DNA from 2 places in the Cernens ardua genome. Region 2 is predicted to be linked to the other one. Evidence: predicted binding sites of a transcription regulator. Region 2 holds the regulator's gene; the other holds the start of a gene.
The links. The regulator LexA, encoded in region 2, represses DNA repair genes until DNA is damaged. The targets are predictions, from matches to a motif close to TACTGTNTANNTANACAGTA.
Positions count from the first base shown of each region.

Region 1: the regulator LexA is predicted to act here: its motif matches at 4,235-4,254, upstream of ruvA (Holliday junction branch migration protein RuvA).

Region 1 is NZ_JBPCZH010000001.1:105,078-113,073, reverse strand. Features, by position in the region: gene tolA (cell envelope integrity protein TolA) at 1-829, opposite strand, end outside; gene tolQ (protein TolQ) at 994-1,740, opposite strand; gene ybgC (tol-pal system-associated acyl-CoA thioesterase) at 1,943-2,362, opposite strand; gene ruvB (Holliday junction branch migration DNA helicase RuvB) at 2,359-3,399, opposite strand; gene ruvA (Holliday junction branch migration protein RuvA) at 3,396-4,052, opposite strand; gene ruvC (crossover junction endodeoxyribonuclease RuvC) at 4,634-5,176, opposite strand; gene LMG33818_RS00570 (YebC/PmpR family DNA-binding transcriptional regulator) at 5,173-5,919, opposite strand; gene aspS (aspartate--tRNA ligase) at 6,105-7,868, opposite strand; gene LMG33818_RS00560 (FmdB family zinc ribbon protein) at 7,985-7,996, opposite strand, start outside.
Region 2 is NZ_JBPCZH010000001.1:355,994-363,989, reverse strand. Features, by position in the region: gene topA (type I DNA topoisomerase) at 1-1,163, shown strand, start outside; gene LMG33818_RS01645 (DUF6586 family protein) at 1,374-1,823, shown strand; gene LMG33818_RS01640 (hypothetical protein) at 2,079-2,321, shown strand; gene lexA (transcriptional repressor LexA) at 2,909-3,667, opposite strand; gene nagZ (beta-N-acetylhexosaminidase) at 4,005-5,045, shown strand; gene LMG33818_RS01625 (hypoxanthine-guanine phosphoribosyltransferase) at 5,211-5,747, shown strand; gene LMG33818_RS01620 (phosphatidylglycerol lysyltransferase domain-containing protein) at 5,824-7,996, shown strand, end outside.

The sequences.
Region 1 (7,996 bases), 250 kb from region 2:
CAGCCATGGCACGGCGTCTGCGTTGAGCCTCTTCACGGGCATGCGCGGCTTTCTCGGCTGCTGCCTTTTTGTCCGCGGCCTTTTGTGCATCAGCTTTCTGTTGAGCAGCCTTGGCTGCCGCTGCTTTTTCCTGGGCGGCTTTCTCCTTGGCCGCTTTTTCCTGATCAGCCTTCTGCTGCGCGGCTTTTTCCTCAGCAGCCTTCTGAGCTGCCGCTTTTTGTTGTGCTGCTTTTTCAGCCGCAGCCTTCTGCTGATCTGCCTTTTGCTGCGCGGCCTGTTTGGCAGCCGCTTTTGCTTGTGCTTCTTTCTGCTGTTGCGCCTTTTGCTGGGCTGCTTTCAATTGAGCCTGACGCGCATTTTCCTGTTGTTGGGCTTCAGCCTTCTGTTGTTCGGCCTTTTGAGCAGCGGCGGCGGCAGCTGCAGCGGCCTGCTGTTGCTCTTTGGCCGCTTGCTCACGTTGTTGCGCTGCTTGAGCTGCCTGCTGACGTTGCTGGGCTTGCTGTTGGGCCTGTTGCTCTTGCGCCTGTTTTTGCTGCGCCTCGGCTTGACGCTGCTGTTCGGCCTGCTGCGACCTCTGATCCTGAGAATGGTGCTCTTGATGAGAGGGTTTCGGCTCATGGGCCTGTCCCTTCGCACTATCATTTTGTGGATGAGGATTGGAGGTACGAGCCTGAGAGGAAATCAGCGTCGCCTGAACGACAGAGGTTTCAGGTTGCGGAGCAGAATGCGGCCAGCGTACCAATAGTAAAATGGCAATGATGACATGCAGCAAGACTGCAAGTATCACTGGCAGTCTGAACCTGACTTCCTGCTGTGAAGGTCCAAACATGACCTACCCCCAACCCGTAGTGACTAAAAGATCTACTGCGTAGAAAATACGCTTTCTGCAAATGACCGTACAAAATAAACGCAGGTTATACAACGCATGTACAGATGGACATGTGCTGGAAAACATGGGCCGAAAATTCGTGACCAAATTCATTGATACATTCCCTATCCCATATTCCCGACAGTCACAGGTGCCATTACGGGTGCATGCTCGGCAGTATGCTTGGGCATTCCTTGCGTTAGCAGGCTTCTGTACAGCAATGTATGAAACTCTTCAGTGAAGTCATGATACTGAATAATCAGCTGTTCAGTCGTGGTACTGAAACGATTATAGGCAATAACAGCAGGGATAGCGGCCACCAGCCCCATCGCCGTTGCTATAAGCGCCTCTGCCACCCAGGGAGCCACTGTGGCAAGCGTGGCATGAGCACCATCGGAAAGTGACAGGAAGGAGGCCATAATCCCCCAGACAGTACCAAAAAGGCCAATATAAGGGCTCACAGAGCTTATGGTAGCAAGTATGGGAAGGAAGCGTGTCAGGCGTGCGCTCTCGACTGATTGAGCAACATTCATGGCTCGTTCGACATCAACCAGTACCGCAGACGCCTCCTTGGGAGTAGGTCGCGTACCAGCGGGTATCATCCTGGACCGTAGTCGTTTAAAGGCTTTGAACCCGGCATGAAATACATGCGCAATACCTTCTTTCTGGCCAGCGATATTTTCTTCCAACTGATGCAGATCGATACCCGACCAGAAAGAGTGTTCAAAATGTCTGAAGCTCTGCGTCGCTCGACGCAAGCTGATGGAGCGCTGAAAAATGATGATCCATGAAAGCAGGGAAAAAAACAGCAGGATCACCAATACAATCTTGACGACAATACTGGCATGAGTCACCAGCGAGACGATGGACATCGAATTTTCCACAATCAACCTCTTGATTCATTCAACGCCAGTAACGCCCTGCGTACTGATCGTCCCTAAAATAAAAATCAAATGCTCTCACTGCTCTAACACTCTATGTGAGCCAACAGCCTAAACCTGCGGAAAGATACAAAACCACAGTAACAGGCTGTTCGAGCACCATCACGTCGTTCGAACACAATTATTGCTGCGGCTACTCCTCTGAACAAGCGACCTGCTGCTCGTTCAACAGGGTTTTCATTTTTGCCGGCCAACGTTTGGGCTTCAGGTTTACAGCATCAATACATGCTATTTCGACCTCACCATCGCACAACAGTTCATCCTGGCGGTAGACCTCTTGTTTGAAGAGCATCGTGCAGTAAGCCACATCAATGATACTGTTACGGATCTCTAGCAGATCGTCCAGCACTGCAGGACGTATGTAACGACATGACAAACGGCTAACGACCAACTGAATATTCTGCTTGAACAGCTGATTTTGCTGAAAATCCTGATGTCTGAACCATTCGGTACGAGCGCGTTCCATGAAGTTGAGGTACTGCGCATGATAGACAATGCCACCGGCATCGGTATCTTCATAATAAACACGGACCGGCCACGTAAATATGCTCATCTGGATTCCTCCTGATCTGGCAACGCCCCTGAGTCACTGGGCTCTATGCCAAAATGACGATACGCCGTAGAAGTCACTATGCGCCCACGGGCGGTTCTCATCATAAAACCCTGCTGAATCAAATAAGGCTCCAATACGTCCTCAATAGTATCACGCTCTTCGCCAATTGCGGCAGCCAGACTATCAACGCCCACGGGGCCGCCATCGAACTTTTCGATCATCATCAGCAACAACCGGCGGTCCATATGATCAAGACCATGTTGATCTACATTGAGCATATCCAATGCCCGGGACGCAGTATCTGCGTTGATCTGTCCATCGGCTTTCACCTGAGCATAATCACGAACACGACGTAACAGCCGATTGGCAATGCGGGGCGTACCACGAGAACGACGGGCTATTTCCAACGCACCCGCTTCATTTGCATCCAGGGCAAGCATAGAGGCCGATCGCGAGACGATACTACTCAAATCCCCCACATCATAAAATTCCAGCCGTTGCACAATACCAAAACGATCGCGCAAGGGGGAAGTCAGCAATCCTGCCCGAGTAGTTGCACCTACCAGGGTGAAACGGGGCAAATCAACCTTGATGGAGCGTGCCGCCGGACCTTCACCTATCATGATATCGAGTTGGAAATCTTCCATCGCCGGATAGAGAACTTCTTCAACCGTTGAAGAAAGGCGATGAATTTCGTCGATAAATAGGACATCTCCCGGTTCAAGACTGGTCAGCATGGCCGCCAGATCCCCGGGGCGCTCCAACACAGGCCCGGAGGTTGACTTGATATTCACCCCCATTTCAGTGGCAATAATGTTGGCTAGGGTAGTCTTGCCCAGCCCCGGGGGGCCGAAAACAAGGGTATGATCCAGACTGTCGCCGCGATGACGTGCAGCATCAATAAAAATACCCAGCTGCTCGCGAACCGCCGGTTGCCCGATATAGTCATCAAGGGAGCGAGGCCGAATGGCATGATCCACCCGTGTTTCAGTGTCCCCTTTTGGGTCAGAGGAGATCAGACGATCAGATTCGATCATCGATGCCCTCCCCGATCATTATTCATGCGAGAAGAAAGCGCAGACTTGATGAGCTGTTCAACCGATTCGGTGTAGTCCATGCCTTTCAGCATCTTGGCTGCTTCAGTGGGACGGTATCCCAATGTCACCAAGGCCGCTTCTGCATCGGCATAATTATCAATTGAATCGGTTGGCTGATCTGCGGCAGCCGAATAAAACAGAGAACTCAAGCCGCCCTTGGCTGCATCCGCCTCGCGGATCAATTCGGGCCAACGGGCCATGCGGTCACGCATTTCGACGATCAACCGTTCCGCCGTCTTTTTACCCACCCCAGGGAGCTTGGTCAACGAAGCTGCGTCTTCATCCTGCAGGCATTGGACAAATTGACTGCGCTCCATGCCGGAAAGAATGGCAAGTGCTACTCTCGGCCCTATTCCAGAAATGCGAATAAGCTCACGAAACATGCGTCGTTCCAGCTCATCCTTGAAGCCATACAGCAAGTGCGCATCTTCCCTCACGGCCAGATGGGTATAGAGACGGACAGACTCACCCACTGGCGGCAGATTGACAATGGTGTTCATCGAGGCTTCCAACTCATAACCCACGCCATGTACGTCAATGACAATCCAGGGGGGCTGTTTCTCAATCAACTGGCCGAACAAGCGTCCAATCATAGTCCTCGATTTTCCTTTAATGGATGCATGCCAAGACGAGCTACCTGGTAGAAAGATCACATCAGCGAGGTCACAGCGATAACTCATCGACATCTCATCGATATAACAACAACGTTAATGTTATCAATATGCTAGCTCGTTCATTGGTCGGATTTCTTTCCAGTATACAAAAGAATTTGCCCTACTGTCTGCCATTACAGCCATCTACACAACAAAACGACAGATACTCACATCACGTCACAGGAAGAGAACGACTCTTACGACTCTTCGAGTTTAAGTGCTCTATCAATATTCATCCTATCTGACTACGAATACCCGTTTAGCAATGCATATACAAAAACGCACTCATATGAATAGCATTTGATGGATGGATCAGTACATATCATCACAACATTGCAGAGAGGCCAAGAAAACAGGTGCGCTCTCAAGTTCCAATATAAGTGAATGAAGACAAAAGAATGTGGTTTGGATTGGGTAAATCACGTGCAGGAAATGTTGGTGGATAAAAGAAAGAGCGATGAGAAGGACGTAATCAGAAAGGAAAATGATAAGGAATAATTGAAAAAAAAGTACAGCCAACTTCAAGGCCGATAGGAACGCCAAGCATTCCGGCTTCCACGTTTTCGGGAATTGGCCTTGGTATCACCCCTTACCTGCATGCCTCGTTGACTGTAACAGTGAGTCAGTGCGATAGCCAGAGCATCTGCAGCATCCGCCTGCGGTAGGCCATTGAGTTTTAGAGTAGCCATGACCATTCGCTGTACGGCAGGTTTATCTGCCCCTCCATTACCGGTCACCACTTGTTTGACCAGCGTGGCCGCATACTCATGCACAAGTAAACCATGGTTGGCGGCGCAAACAATCGCGCTACCCCTTGCTTGCCCCAGCTTTAACGCCGAATCGGCATTCTTCGCCACGAAAACGCGTTCGATCGCAAATTCAGCGGGACGATAAGAGGCGATCAGCTCGGCGACACCGGCATAGACCTGTGCCAGACGCTGAGCCAAATCCTCGGCATCAATCCGAATAAAACCACTGGCGACGTAGGTAGGCTGAGCCGAAGAAGCATCAATCACGCCATAGCCTGTACGTCTTGAGCCCGGATCGATACCCAGTAGAATCACGCCATTGCCTCCAGAACATCATCGGTGAAGTCAGCATTGGTATACACATTCTGAACATCATCAAGATCTTCCAGCCAATCTATCAGCTTCATCACACGTTGCCCCAGATCAACATCACTAATGGTAGTATAGTTGGCCGGATATTTTCCCACCTCACTATGATCAGGCGTGAGCCCGGTAGACTCGAAAGCATCCTTGACCACACCAAACTCCGCGGGGGTGGTAACGACCAGTAGGCCATCGTCCTGTTCAGTCACATCTTCAGCGCCTGCTTCAAGTGCAGTTTCCATGATACGTTCATCATCCGCACCTGCCGCAAAGCCCAGGCGCCCCTGTTCTTCAAAAAGAAAAGCCACAGAGTTGGAGGTGCCCAGATTCCCTCCAAACTTGCTAAAGGCATGGCGAACATCCGATGCCGTGCGATTACGATTGTCTGTCATACACTCAACCAGCACCGCGACGCCTTCAGGCCCATAGCCTTCGTAGACAAGCTCATCCATTTGCTCACCGTCGGCATTACCGGCACCCCGGTCAACTGCACGCTGAACGGTATCCTTTGTCATGTTGCTGGAGAGCGCCTTATCGATGGCAGCGCGCAACCGCGGATTGGATGCAGGGTCTCCGCCTCCCTGACGTGCAGCGACTGTCAGTTCACGAATCAGCTTGGTAAAAATCTTGCCACGCTTGGCATCCTGCGCCGCTTTACGATGCTTGGTGTTGGCCCATTTACTGTGGCCCGCCATAAAACCTCCCATACCTTCATCAAATGTTCAGCCGGCATTAGGCAATAGCATTCAACGTATGTGTATTTCTGTATTTCAATATGCATTTGGATATAGTGCATTAAACAACAAAACGTATTGCACCCGAGGATACAATACGTTTTCAACGAGGGCATCGCCTGTCACGATGCCCTGATAACACGATACTACTCTGCCTTGGGGCGAACCCGCAGACCCAGCTCTTTGAGAGACTGAGCAGGTACTTCACCAGGGGCTTCCGTCATCATGTCAGAGGCCGTTTGTGTTTTCGGGAACGCCATAACATCACGAATGGTTTTTGCGCCCACCATGAGCATGACCAATCGATCGAAGCCGAAGGCCAGGCCACCATGGGGTGGTGCACCATACTGAAGGGCATTCAGCAGAAAGCCGAATTTCTCGTCTGCTTCTTCATCACTAATGCCAAGAATGTCAAAAACAGCGCTCTGCATCGCCTGATCGTGAATACGGATAGACCCACCGCCGATTTCACAACCATTCAGCACCATGTCATAGGCACGAGACAGCGCGTTGACCGGATCCTTACGCACCTCTTCCACACTACCGGAAGGCGCTGTGAAGGGATGGTGAATCGCAGATAATTTTCCAGCGTCATCCACTTCGAACATCGGGAAGTCAACGACCCACAACGGAGCCCAATCTGCAGTGTAAAGGTCAAGATCTTCACCCAATTTGACACGCAAGGCACCCAGTGCATCATTTACAATGCGAGTCTTGTCTGCACCGAAGAAGATGATATCCCCATCCTGGGCATCCACACGGTCAAGAAGCTCATCGACCACATCTGCCATGAATTTAACGATCGGCGACTGCAGGCCTTCAAGCCCTTTCGCACGTTCGTTAACCTTGATCCACGCCAGCCCTTTCGCGCCATATACACCGACGAAGTTCGTGTAGTCGTCGATCTGCTTGCGTGACAGTGAAGCACCACCGCTTACTTTAAGCGCCGCAACACGACCATCATCAGCATTGGCTGGAGCCGAGAAGACCTTGAAATCGACCCTGGACATCAGATCAGACACATCCACCAGCTCCAGCGGAATGCGCATGTCCGGCTTGTCCGAACCATAACGATTCATGGCCTCGGAGTAAGGCATCCGTGGGAACTCAGGGAGTTCTACATCGATGGCTTCCTTGAACAAGCGACGGATCATTGTCTCGGTAATCGACATGATCTCCTCTTCATCGATAAAAGAGGCCTCGATATCGATCTGGGTAAATTCAGGCTGACGATCTGCACGCAAGTCTTCATCACGGAAGCATTTGGCTACCTGATAATAGCGGTCAATACCACCCACCATTAACAGCTGCTTGAACAGCTGGGGCGACTGAGGCAGAGCATAAAAACTGCCCGGATAGACGCGACTGGGCACCAGATAGTCGCGCGCACCTTCAGGGGTTGCACGCGTCAGAATCGGTGTTTCAATATCAAGAAAACCATTTTCTTCGAGATAGGCACGAATGCTGTGACTGATTTTGGAACGCAAGCGCAGACGATCGATCATTTCCGGACGGCGCAAGTCGATATAACGGTACTTGAGACGAACGTCTTCACCGACCTTGCCATGATCGTCCAGCTGGAATGGCGGCGTTTTCGAGGTATTCAGTACTTCGACCTCTTTCGCCAGCACTTCGATCATGCCAGTCGGTTTATCAGGGTTCTGAGTTCCTTCAGGGCGAAGGCGCACTTTACCCGTAACTTTCAATACAAACTCATTACGCGCGCGGTCAGCATTGGCAAAAGCGTCCGGGGTATCCGGATCAACAACAACCTGAGCGATCCCGGTGCGATCACGCAAATCGAGAAAAATAACACCGCCGTGATCACGGCGACGATGGACCCAACCACAAAGGGTCACTTGCTGACCGACCAGTTCTTCATTTAGCTGGCCGCTATAATGACTTCGCATGTTAATTCCCGTTACCAATGGTGTGTCTTGTATTCAATTCAGTAGTGCTGTTCGTGACGCATAATACAGCGGCAATGTGTCGTGCTCGTATCACTTCAGCCATTGACAGATATCAGTTAGTTATTACC
Region 2 (7,996 bases):
AAGCGAGCCTGGTGCGTGAGCTTGAGAAACGTGGTATTGGCCGCCCATCTACCTACGCCTCTATCATTTCCACCATTCAGGAGCGCGGATATGTTGTACTTGATAGTCGTCGTTTCTATGCCAACATTCTGGGTGAGTTGGTCACGGATCGCCTGATTGGGTCATTCAAGGACTTGATGGATTACGGCTTCACTGCCCGTATGGAAGATGAACTTGACCTTATCGCGGCGGGTGATACTCCCTGGCTTGATGTCCTGAATGATTTCTATGCCGGCTTTAGCAAAAACCTGAGCCATGCAGAAGGTGAAGATGGGATGCGGCCCAATACGCCCATTCCCACGGATATCGAGTGTCCGCGCTGTGGTCGACCTATGCAGATTCGCATTGGTTCGACCGGCGTCTTTTTGGGATGTTCGGGCTATAATCTACCGCCGAGTGAGCGCTGCAAGGAAACCATCGACCTGATTCCCGGTGATGAAGTGGTGCCTGCGGACGCCGACGATGACGCTGAAACTGATGCGCTACGCGCCAAGCGTCGTAATCCCAGGACAGGAAACGCCATGGATAGTTTCCTGATTGATGAGCATCGCAAGTTGTACCTCAGCAATGATGATGACGGGTATTACGAAATCGAAAAGGGCCATTTCAAGCTCAAGGGGTATGATGGTCCTACGCTGGAGTGTGACAAATGTGGATCAGAAATGCAGTTGCGCTCGGGCCGTTTCGGCAAGTATTTCGCTTGTACCAATGAGGCTTGTGGTAATACCCGTAAACTGTTGAAGAATGGACAGCCAGCTCCACCCAAGATGGATCCGATCGATATGCCAGAGCTGGCGTGTCAAAAGGTCGAAGATCACTATGTGCTGCGTGATGGCGCCAGTGGCCTGTTCCTTGCTGCCAGTGGATTCCCGAAAAATCGCGAGACACGTGCCCCTCTGGTGAAAGAGCTGATTCCCCACAAGGATCAATTGCCTGAAAAGTATCATTTCCTGCTGGAAGCACCACAGCAGGACCCGGATAAACTGCCCACGCAGATTCGCTTTTCGCGCAAGAACAAGGCGCAATTCATCATGACCGAGCGTGATGGTAAGGCAACCGGCTGGCGTGCAACTTACAGCGAGGGTAAATGGCACGTTGAGGATAAACGTAAGCCAAAGAAATAACGGTCACCCATAGAAATAATCGGAATTGATGATCTTTTTTCTGGGGCCTCCCCATTTGATTGAATAATTCATCATGCGGTAGAGGCTTCTCCTGTAAGTATCATGTCGCAAGTTGATGGTGGGCACATCAATTGCTGCTCGGCGTAAGATCCATGCATCTGAGTGAGCAGTACTTGCCAGTCGCTTCGACGAAGTATCGGGGATTTTCCAATGGAAACCGCGCGTCAAACCAATCGCTGGTTTTACCATGCTGAAAGTTTGCTGAAAGAGGCTGATCAGCAGCGTTCCGGAGCGTCTGTCGGGCCATTGCCTGACGCGTTGGAAGAGGGTGCTGCGGCATTGATTGAACGGGGGATTGCCTCTCTGATTGCTGAATTTATCAAACCCAGCGAACATGTTGGCACTGATTGGCGCCAGTTTCTCTCCCGCTATTATTCGGAAGGGGGGGATCTTCATCGTCTGTACTCTGCATTGCTGACGCCGCAAGGCGAGCTGCATGTATTGGATTCACGCCTTGGGCGGCTGTTGCGCCTCTCCACTGCTCAACCTGTCAACTCAGGCATGATCCAAAGCGATGTCAATGCGGTCCCCCTCCAGGCACTACTGAAGCACTTGAAGGCATTGACCAGTGAACTTCGGCAAGGTGCTGAAGAGTGGTAATGTCATCTGACCTTTGTCGTTTGTCGACGGACAATGTTATTATCAGGTTATCTGGCTTGCCGTTTATCCATTCCTTTTCCTTGTACGCTCTGTGTTTGCCTTCTCGCTGATGATTATCTGTGCGAGTGGATATCAAGTGTCATGAGTACGAAAAGAGAGCATTTTTATAAACGCTGTGAAGTCGAAACTGCACGCGAGTTGAGGTGCCGACGCTTTTTTGTGTCAGAATGGCTCAACTTATCGAAGAGGTGAAAAATGTCTGAAACTGCGATTCTTGAGATCGTTGAACTGCCTGATGGCGAGGTGGTTTTGCGTCCCTCCGAGGGGGAAGGTGAAGCGCTGGTCAGTGTGCGCTTTTCCAAGGATGCACTGGAATTACTACGTGATTCGCGTTTTCAGGTGGCGCGTGAAATGATCGATCATGCCATTACCCGCACAAAACTGTGGGAAGAGGGTGAAGTGGTCGAGGAGTTAAGTGATAACGTCACAGTGCATTGATCATGATTGTTGGCAGTGAATCATCCTGAATGATTCACTGCATATTGGCTTCTCCGTTTCTCCGCTTCTCCGCTTCTACGCTTCTCCGCTTCTCCGCTTCTACGCTTCTACGCTTCTACGCTTCTCCGCTTCTACGCTTCTACGCTTCTACGCTTCTACGCTTCTACGCTTCATTGTTAGCATATTCCGTTAATGTGATGTCAAGTCATTCACGGCTTTCTCAAGAATTTTGCTACACAGGTTAACTCGGCATGATACCGATGAAGGTGATTATTTCATCCGTAATGATTGCTTGATATCTCCCTTTCATGATCACAATGGCTGGTCAATGTATATGTATATATAGCGACCAGCCTACAATGAGTCGCAGAGGTTATGAATAAGGAGTGGTATGAAAAAATATTGGGAAAATTGTCTGCGGGGCCAGTAACGTGAAGCTGTATTCAAGAGAGCTTTAGGGGGGGGCGGTAGAGGGGGAATAGTGGGTAATCATTGAAGCACCCCCAGGCACACGGCCAGGGAGTGTTGGGCCTGCACTTATAGTGAGTGAAACCGGTAACTAGTAGTGAAACCGATAATGCCTCGTTTTAGTGTAAGCCGCTGCCTTGATCTCCTCGAATAACACCTACACCAATGCCTTCTATTTCGAAGCCCTGGCTTGGATCTACCTCAATAGGAGCAAAGTCAGCGTTTTCAGCCAACAGACGTATTTTACTGCCTTTACGCTCAAAGCGTTTGACGGTGACGTCTTCGCCAATACGAGCAACCACAATCTGTCCATTGCGAACATCACTGGTACGATGGACAGCGAGCAAGTCGCCATCCAAAATCCCGATATCCTGCATGGAGAGCCCTTTGACCCGAAGAAGATAGTCTGCCTTCGGTGAGAAAAAGGTCGGCGGAAGTGGGCAATAGCGATCTACATGCTCCTGTGCCAATACCGGGCTACCGGCAGCTACCTGCCCTATGATGGCAAGCCCCTCGGCAGCCGGAGCATCAGATGCATTGGCAGCCTCCTGCTGGGGAGTTACAAATTTTGCGGTGGTATGTTGCGAAGAGGGTGCGCCTTTTTTATCGGTACTTCTTTTATCAGCATTTTTTTCATCCCCGCCTTGCGTTTTTGCAAGATGGGATGATACGACCCTGATACCACGGGAAGCCCCCGGTATCATCTCGATAACACCTTTACGTTTTAGCGCTTTCAAATGTTCTTCTGCAGCATTGGCCGAACGAAAACCGAGAGATCGGGCAATTTCTGCACGAGTGGGGGGATACCCGTGGGTCGCCACCGTTTCGGTGATGAGGTCAAGAACTTCCTGTTGGCGGCGCGTAAGGGGTCGGGTCATTGCCATTAACCTATGCTGTATCAATAATAGCTGTAATTGTATCCAGTATTGCTGACAGTGCAAGTCCAATTGCTGTTATAGAACTTAATCCCCGAATGTTTTGTTGTTTTCCCGGATTGCCTGTAGTCATTTCGAGGTGACACTCCCCAAGCCTATCAGATTTAATTTCTACGTGTACCTTCCTTCATGAAACGCTAGAATAGCGCTCCATTATCTTTTGTGTTTATCGTACGTCTTCCTCGGGCTATGGTGAGTTCAGACATTCTGCGCATACCAATGTGTGCCATGGCATAGTCATAAACAGGGAAAATCGGTACACCTTGACAAGGAGCGTTTCATGCGTGCTGCACCGGGTCCAATCATGATTGATGTCGGTTCTACCTCATTGGATGAGGGGGATCGGCAGATTTTGCGCCATCCTTCTGTCGGTGCAATCATCCTGTTTGCCCGTAACATGACTTCACCCGAGCAAACCAGAGCACTCTGTGATGATATTCGTGCGGTACGCCCTGATATCCTGATTGCGGTAGATCATGAGGGAGGGCGCGTTCAACGGCTGCGTGAAGGGCTTACGCATATACCCCCCATGTGTTCGTTTGAATCACTGTATATAGAGACCCCTGATAAAACGCTGTCTCTTGTCAGGGATACCGGTTGGCTGATGTCTCAGGAACTGGCCGCCTGTGGGTTTGATTTTACGTTCGCTCCGGTGCTGGATGTGGATGACAATCGTAGCAAGGTCATTGGGGAGCGCTCATTCTCATCCAATCCAGAGCATGTTGTTACGTTGGCTGGTGCGTTGATTACCGGCTTGAATGAAGGGGGGATGCCCGGGATTGGCAAGCATTATCCCGGCCATGGAGGCGTGGTGGCTGATTCACATCTGGAGATGCCGGTTGATCCTCGTCCTTTTACAACCCTTGAAAGGCATGATTTGATTCCCTTTGCGCGTTTGGCAACACGTTTGTCAGGTGTCATGCCGGCACATGTACGCTATCCTGACTTCTCTGAGGAACCGGCAGGGTTTTCCAGCAAATGGTTAACGTATTTACGCGAAGCACTGAATTTCGATGGGGCCATCCTTTCGGATGACATGAGTATGCAAGGGGCTCATTTTGCCGGTGGCCCGGTGTCCCGTGCAGAAAAGGCATTGGCAGCAGGGTGTGACATGGTGCTGATGTGCAATGATCGACCTGCAGCAGAGGCCGTACTGGAAGCTACTGCCACGGCGGGTATCCAGCCGCATGGAAGCATGCAACGGTTGAACGCATTGCGATATACCCGGGAGAGACCTGCGCTGTCTGCGCTCGCGAATAATGCGCGCTGGTTGGAGGCGCACCATACATTGAATAAAACAGCCAGTGAATATGGCTATTAGTTTTTCTTATAATCCACGGGGTTGATAAAATCACCTCTTTTTACAGGCTCTACAGGTGTCAGCATCACCCCGTTCGCCTGTATGCCACTTATGCTAAACAAAACACAGTCATTACGTATTATGCCCACATCCGAATCGATTGATACCGCTACAATTTCCACGCAAATGAAGCAGCTGATGGACGAAGCTGATTGTCTGGTGTCCCTGCAACGCATCGAACAGGCACTGGATACCATGGCAGAGAAACTGACTCGCCAATTCCACGATAAATTGCCCATCTTTTATAGCGTCATGAACGGTGGACTGATTACAGCGGGCCACCTGCTGACACGTCTGGAATTTCCCCTTGAGATCGATTACCTGCATGCAACCCGGTATCGTAACGAGCTTCGTGGAGGGCAGTTGTTCTGGCGTGTGTCTCCTGAGAGTCCTGCAGCTGGGCGTCATGTCGTTATTGTGGATGATATCCTTGATGAAGGTGCGACGTTAGCGGCGATTATCGAGCACTTCAAAAAGGCCGGAGCAGCGAGTGTTTCGACGGCCGTCCTGCTGGACAAGGCTCACGATAGAAAAGCGGTAGAAGGTCTCAAGCCAGACTATTGTGAATTGACCGTGGAAGACCGTTACGTGTTTGGTTTTGGCATGGATTACAAAGGGTATTGGCGAAATGCGCCCGGTATCTTTGCGCCCAAAGGGCTCTAAGTATTGACTGCGGCCATGATTTCGTACAGAACGGCTAATGTTTTTATTATTTCTATAGAATACCGGTTTGATTGTCATGTCTGATAGTCCATTCACACGAGTACGCGGCCTTGTTGCGCGTTATCGTCATGCGCTGGGAATAGCGGTGACGCTAGTGGTGTTTGGTCTGGCGGTTACTGTCTGTTGGCGACTGTTGCATGAAGTCAACCCCCATCTTTTAAAGCATGCCTTCTTGAATGTCTCTGTACTGGAAGTGGCTGGGGCCATGGGTGCCGCCATGTTCAGTTATCTTATGCTGGTGGGGTACGAGTGGTCGGCGCTGCGTTATGCCGGGGTTAAAGGGCTTCCCTCGACTGTGATGGTCATGGGCGGGACCTGTGCCTCGGCCATTGGCAATGCCATTGGGTTATCCATGCTTTCCGGTGGTGCCGTACGATGTCGGCTCTACTTTCGACATGGCCTGGCTGGCCCGGATGTGGCGCGTATTTCTGTTTTTGTGAGTCTTGCGCTGGGGTTGACACTGCCAGTGCTTGCGGCCGTAGCGGCCCTTATCGATGTGGAGACTGCGGCTGATGCATTGCGGATACCCACTCCCCTTGTGGTATGGATTGCTTCTTCGGTGCTCGGCATTTATGCCGTGGCGCTGGTCATATTGCTTTTACGTCGTCAGGATGAAAAACCGTCCGAGGATTCTCGCCTTTATGCATTGGGCAACTGGGCGTGGCGATTGCCCAGCCTGCGTATATCCCTATTGCAGCTGCTGATTACCCTCGGCGATGTAGTTGGCTCTGCAACAGTTCTTTATCTCCTCCTTCCGCACCACCCGCCATTCAGCACTTTTCTGCTGATTTATCTGTTGGCACTTGCGGCAGGCGTACTTAGCCATGTGCCCGGTGGTATCGGTGTATTTGAAGCGATCATGCTGTCTTCGTTCTCCCATATTGTGGGGGCGGCACCCTTGACCGCGGCGCTGGTACTGTATCGGGCCATATATATCGTTCTTCCATTGTTGCTGTCCTGCCTGACATTACTGATCAGTGAAGGGCGTCGTATGATTCAGCGACGGCAGGATGTGCAGCTTAATGCCGGATTGGCTCCGGGCGTCCTCTCGCTGATCCTGTTCTTTTGCGGACTCCTCCTCGAACTCTCCAATGTCATGCCGGAATACGGTTTTCGTATGGCCCTGTTGCTACGTTGGGTGCCACCCGCCGTCCTCGAACTCTCGCATTTTTGTGTCGGACTGTTGGGGCTTTTGTGCCTGCTGATGGCGAGAGGATTACGTCGGCGCCTGGCTCGTGCCTGGGGGTGGAGCGTCTGTATTCTGCTACTGGCCTCTATCGGCTCATTACTGAAGGGACTGGATATTCCGCAGGCTATTCTTCTCTTTGTTGCAGCCATTGCATTGATCGTATTCAAGCGGGCTTTTTACCGCACATCATCACTCAAGCATCATCTGCTTTCTGCTTCTGTACTGTGGATGAGTGCGGGGTGTGTTGCGGTTTCATTATGGCTGACGCTCTATATTTATCAGGATGTGCCATATCGCAGCCTGCTCTGGTGGCAGTTCGCCCCCTTTGCGGATATGTCTCGTGCTCTTCGGAGTGTACTGGGTAGTGGTGTTTTACTCTGTATAATCGTGGCGTTGTGGCAAATGCGTTCACACGTGAAGCCCTTGTCACCGGCCAGTGATCGCGTTAGGCAGCATGCCTTCGACATTGCCGAGCATTCAGACCAGCCCGAAAGTATCATGTCCTCGACGCTATCTACGCATTTTCTGTTTAATCAGGATTTTTCAGCATTCATTGGCTATAAAGTGGTGGGTGAGTATCTATTGGCGTTGGGCGGACCTACAGGGTCCATGCAGGATCAGGCGTCTCTGCGCTGGGATTTTCGTGATCTGAGTGATGAACATCATCATATTCCGCTTTTCTATCCTGTATCGGGTGAAGACATGCCCCTTTACCAGGACATTGGGCTCTATCCGGTGCGTGTTGCTGAGGAGGCTCTGATCGAGCTGGCGTATTTTAATGAAGAAGCCTTGCCTCCGGTGGCTTTGGATGTGGCATCACGGCTCTCTTTTGAATTGATTCCGTCCCGCGAGGTGGATATCGATACGCTGCAGGCCCTTTGTCTACAGTGGAGCCAACAACCGCTCAGTCGTGTGGAAGTCAGCACTAGCGAACCCACCTCGGAATTCGTTCATACACATATTGCGATCGTGCGTGAAAAAGGACGTGATGGGGGAGAGA